Regions from separate parts of the Embleya sp. NPDC005971 genome, predicted to be linked through region 1. Evidence: predicted binding sites of a transcription regulator. Region 1 holds the regulator's gene; the other holds the start of a gene.

Region 1 (2,465 bases):
CCATAGCTGCGCATGGCAGTGACGCTAGTCGGGTGACGGTACGTCAGTCCGGTACGACGCGCCCGGCGGCGACCTCGGCCAGCCAACGGTTCTGCCGAACCACGAACTCCTCGTCCACCACCGCACCGTGTCCGGGCAGCCAGACACTCGCGTCCAGCGCACGCACCCGGGCCAGCGAATCGCTCCACTCGGCGGCGAACGCGTCCGAGCCGAACAGCGGCGGCCCGCTCTCCTCCACCATGTCGCCGGCGATCAGCACCCCGCAGTCGGGCACGTGGACGACCACATCGTGGTCGGTGTGTCCACGGCCCGGCGCGTACAAGACCACCTCACGCCCGCCCAGGTCCACCGTGACCGGCTGCTCCCGGGCCACCAGGCGGGTCGGCGGCACGATCCGCGCGGCATTCATCAGGCCAGGGTCGAAGCCGTACGAGATGCCGCTCGCGCGACCGGCGTCGCCGCGCCGCTCCAGATACTCCGGCAGCTCCGCGTGGCCCCAGATCTCGGCGTCCGGGAAGGTCCGCAGCACCTCGTCGTTGCCGAAGCAGTGATCGAAGTGACCGTGTGTGTTCACCACCGCGACCACCCGGTCGGGCAGCCCGTGCGTGGGCAGCTCCCGGGCGAGTGAGGCCAACAGCTCTGCCGCCTCGCGGTCGTGCGATCCGGTGTCCACGAGCAGGATCCCGTCCCGGCCCGTGACGACCGCCACATTCAGTTCCAGGCCGGGCAGCCGGCGGCGCAGGACGCCCGGTGCGATCGGCTCCCAGGTGGCGTGTTTCGGCTGTTCGGCGCGTAGCATGCGTCAACCTTGGCACGGACGCAGGGGTACGGTCCGGATCGGGTGACCCGTACACTGGCACTCGGCGGGACGGAGTGCCAACCAGCACGACGAATCGCCGCAGACGGGACACGGCAACGGGTGGAAGAACCGGTCAGGGAGGTGCGCACCATGCTCGACGATCGTAAGCAGGACGTGCTGCGCGCCATCGTGCAGGACTATGTGGCGACCCAGGAACCGGTGGGTTCCAAGGCGCTCGCGGACCGACACAACCTCGGGGTCTCCCCGGCCACCATTCGCAACGACATGGCCGCGCTGGAGGAGGAGGGCTACATCACGCAGCCCCACACCAGCGCCGGTCGCGTGCCCACGGACAAGGGCTACCGGCTGTTCGTCGACCGCCTCGCGGGTGTCAAGCCGCTGTCGGGCGCCGAGCGTCGGGCGATCCAGACCTTCCTGGCCGGCGCGGTGGACCTGGACGACGTGGTGGGCCGGACGGTGCGGCTGCTGGCGCAGCTCACCCATCAGGTCGCCGTCGTGCAGTACCCCTCGCTGACCCGCTCGACGATCCGGCACGTCGAACTGCTCACCCTCGCGCCCACCCGGGTGATGCTCGTGCTGATCACCAGCACGGGTCGGGTCGAGCAGCGGGTGATGGACACACCGGGCCCGGTCGGCGAGAACCTGCTCGCCGACGTCCGGGCGCGGCTGAACAGCCGGATCACCGGCAAGCGGTTCGCCGATGTGCCGTTGCTGATCCAGGATCTCGCCGAGCCGTTCACCGCCGAGGAACGGCCGATCGTGGCGGGCATCCTGGCCACCCTGCTCGACACCCTGGTCGAGCACAAGGAAGAGAAGGTCGTCCTGGCCGGGACGGCCAACCTGACCCGTTTCGGCATGGACTTCCCGAACACGATCCGCCCGGTCCTCGAAGCACTGGAGGAACACGTCGTGCTGCTGCGCCTGTTGGGCGAGGCGACCGACCCGGGCATGGTCGTGCGGATCGGACACGAGAACATGCACGAAGGACTGGCCGCGACCTCGGTGGTCGCCGTCGGATACGGCAGTGGGCAGGAAACGCTGGCGAAGCTCGGGGTGCTCGGGCCGACCCGGATGGACTACCCCGGAACGATGGGAGCGGTGCGCGCCGTGGCTCGGTACGTCGGACAGATTCTCGCGGAGTCGTAGAGTTGGCTACCGATTACTACGAGGTCCTCGGGGTACGGCGGGACGCCACCCCGGAGGAAATCAAGAAGGCCTTCCGCCGGCTTGCTCGGGAGCTGCACCCGGACGTCAATCCGGACCCGAAGACGCAGGACCGGTTCAAGGAGATCAACAACGCCTACGAGGTCCTCTCGGACCCGCAGAAGCGACAGATGTACGACCTCGGCGGCGACCCGCTGTCCTCCGGGGGCGGCGGGGGCGGCGGCTTCGGCCAGGCCGGCTTCGGCTTCAGCGACATCATGGACGCGTTCTTCGGCCAGGCCAGCCAGCGCGGACCGCGCTCGCGTACGCGCCGCGGCCAGGACGCGATGATCCGGATCGAGATCACCCTCGAAGAGGCCGCGTTCGGCACCACCCGGGAGATCCAGGTGGACACCGCCGTCACGTGCAACACGTGCAACGGCGAGGGCGCCGCCCCGGGTACCTCGGCACAGACCTGCGACATGTGTCGCGGGCGCGGCGA
Region 2 (2,465 bases), on a different contig from region 1:
CACCTCGGACACCAGATGCGCCCGGATCACCGCGCCGTCCGGCTCGTAGAGGTAGCGGCGGACCGGGCCCACCGGTGCCGGGCGGACCCGACCCGAGGTCAGCGCCGCGCCGCCGGGCAACACCGTGGCGCGCAGGCCGGCGTGCGCGAGCCGGCCCCACCACAACACCGCCTCCTTGACGTCGCCGCGATCGGAGACCCACTCGGCCTCCATGCCCTCGGGCACGATCTCGTGCGGGATGCCCGGCGCGACCTTGGCCGCGCCGCAGGGCACTTCGGCGGCGAGCCTGCTCAGGAAGGAGAACGGCGGCGAGTACGCCTCGGGGTCGAAGGTGCGCCCGCGGGCGGTGCGTCGGGACGGGTCGATCAGCGCCGCGTCGAAGCCGCCCAGGTCCACCTCGGTCACGTCCGCGCACTCGACGGTGAGCCGATCCGCCACCCCCAGCACGTCCGCGTTGGCCCGGGCCACCGCGCAGGTCAGCGGGTCCAGGTCGACCGCGTGCACGGTGATCCCGGCCCGGGCCAGCGCGAGCGCGTCGCCGCCGATGCCGCAACACAGGTCCACCGCCCGGTCGATGCCACCCGCCGCGACCAGCCGGGCGGCCCGGTGCTCGGCCACCGGGGTGCGGGTGGACTGCTCCAGCCCGTTCGCAGTGAAGTACATCCGCGCCGCGTCCGCGCCGAACTTGGCCCGCCCGCGCTGTCGCAGCCGGGACTGGGTGAGCGCGGCGGCCACCAACTCCGCCGGGTGCTCACGACGCAGCCGGGTGGCCCACGACAATTCGTCGCCGACCTCGTGGTCGGCGAGCAGGTCCAACAGCGAACGGCCCTCGTCGGTCAGCAGCGCGGTGAAAGCTTCGGTGTGCACGCGGCCATTCTCGCCGAGCACGGCCGGGCACGATCCGAAGGCGGCATGAACGGGCCGGTAGGGACGAGACCGGTATGAACAATGCGGTCCGACGCGCTGAATCTGGCACTCTGGTTGACGGAGTGCTAACCGCCACCTAGTGTCTGTGCTGGCACTCTCCCCATGAGTGTGCCAGTGCGATTCGAGCAGGTCCGGCACCCGCGACGACGGATCTGTCCCATTCGCCGACAGACATTTTTCCGTGAGATCTCCGAAGGGGGAGGTCGCATCGTGACGACCGCCAACACCAAGGTTGCCATCAAGCCGCTCGAGGACCGCATCGTGGTTCAGACGCTTGAGGCCGAGCAGACCACCGCGTCGGGTCTCGTGATCCCGGACACCGCCAAGGAGAAGCCCCAGGAGGGCGTCGTCCTGGCCGTGGGCCCGGGTCGTTTCGAGGACGGTCAGCGTCTGCCGCTCGACGTGAGCGTCGGTGACACCGTGCTGTACAGCAAGTACGGCGGCACCGAGGTGAAGTACAACGGCGAGGAATACCTCGTTCTCTCGGCCCGCGACGTGCTCGCGATCATCGAGAAGTGACATCGCGCTGACGCGCCGGAACCGGTGACGGTTCGACGACCCCGCCCCGGATCGCCCTGCCCTCGCGGCCGGTGGACCCGGGGCGGAGTCGGTTGTACGACGTCGACTAGCAACCTTTAAGGACGAAGACCCTCATGGCGAAGATCCTCCAGTTCGACGAGAAGGCCCGACGGTCGCTGGAGCGCGGCGTCAACGCGCTGGCCGACACCGTCAAGGTCACGCTCGGCCCCAAGGGCCGCAACGTCGTGATCGACAAGAAGTTCGGTGCCCCGACCATCACCAACGACGGCGTGACGATCGCCCGTGAGGTGGAGCTCGAGGACCCGTACGAGAACCTCGGCGCGCAGCTCGCCAAGGAGGTCGCGACCAAGACCAACGACATCGCGGGTGACGGCACCACCACCGCGACGGTGCTCGCCCAGGCGCTGGTGCGCGAGGGTCTGCGCAACGTGGCCGCCGGTGCGGCCCCGATGGACCTGAAGAAGGGCATCGACCTCGCCGTCGCCGCGGTGTCCGAGCAGCTTCTCAAGACCGCCCGCGCGATCGACGGCAAGGACGACATCGCCGCCGTCGCCGCGCTCTCGGCGCAGGACAAGCAGATCGGCGAGCTGATCGCCGAGGCCATGGACAAGGTCGGCAAGGACGGTGTCATCACCGTCGAGGAGTCCCAGACCATGGGTCTGGAGCTGGAGTTCGCCGAGGGCCTCCAGTTCGACAAGGGCTACCTGTCGCCGTACATGGTCACCGACCAGGAGCGGATGGAGGCCGTCCTCGACGACCCGTACATCCTGATCCACCAGGGCAAGATCTCGGCCATCGCCGAGCTGCTCCCGCTGCTCGAGAAGATCATCCAGGCCGGCGCGTCCAAGCCGCTGCTGATCGTCGCCGAGGACGTCGACGGCGAGGCGCTGTCGACCCTGGTCGTGAACAAGATCCGCGGCACGTTCAACGCCGTCGCGGTCAAGGCCCCGGGCTTCGGTGACCGCCGCAAGGCGATGCTGGAGGACATGGCGATCCTG

Evidence for each region. Region 1 encodes HrcA, which represses chaperone genes, less so after heat shock. Its sites were predicted from a motif close to TTNGCACTCNGNNNNNCNGAGTGCNAA; they were not measured.
Region 2: the regulator HrcA is predicted to act here: its motif matches at 970-996, upstream of groES (co-chaperone GroES).

What each region holds. Positions count from the first base shown of each region.
Region 1 is NZ_JBEXUX010000001.1:174,649-177,113, forward strand. It holds gene ABZ374_RS00755 (DUF3097 domain-containing protein) at 1-14, opposite strand, end outside; gene ABZ374_RS00760 (MBL fold metallo-hydrolase) at 44-799, opposite strand; gene hrcA (heat-inducible transcriptional repressor HrcA) at 950-1,966, shown strand; gene dnaJ (molecular chaperone DnaJ) at 1,969-2,465, shown strand, end outside.
Region 2 is NZ_JBEXUX010000007.1:208,509-210,973, forward strand. It holds gene ABZ374_RS09930 (methyltransferase domain-containing protein) at 1-867, opposite strand, end outside; gene groES (co-chaperone GroES) at 1,138-1,446, shown strand; gene groL (chaperonin GroEL) at 1,581-2,465, shown strand, end outside.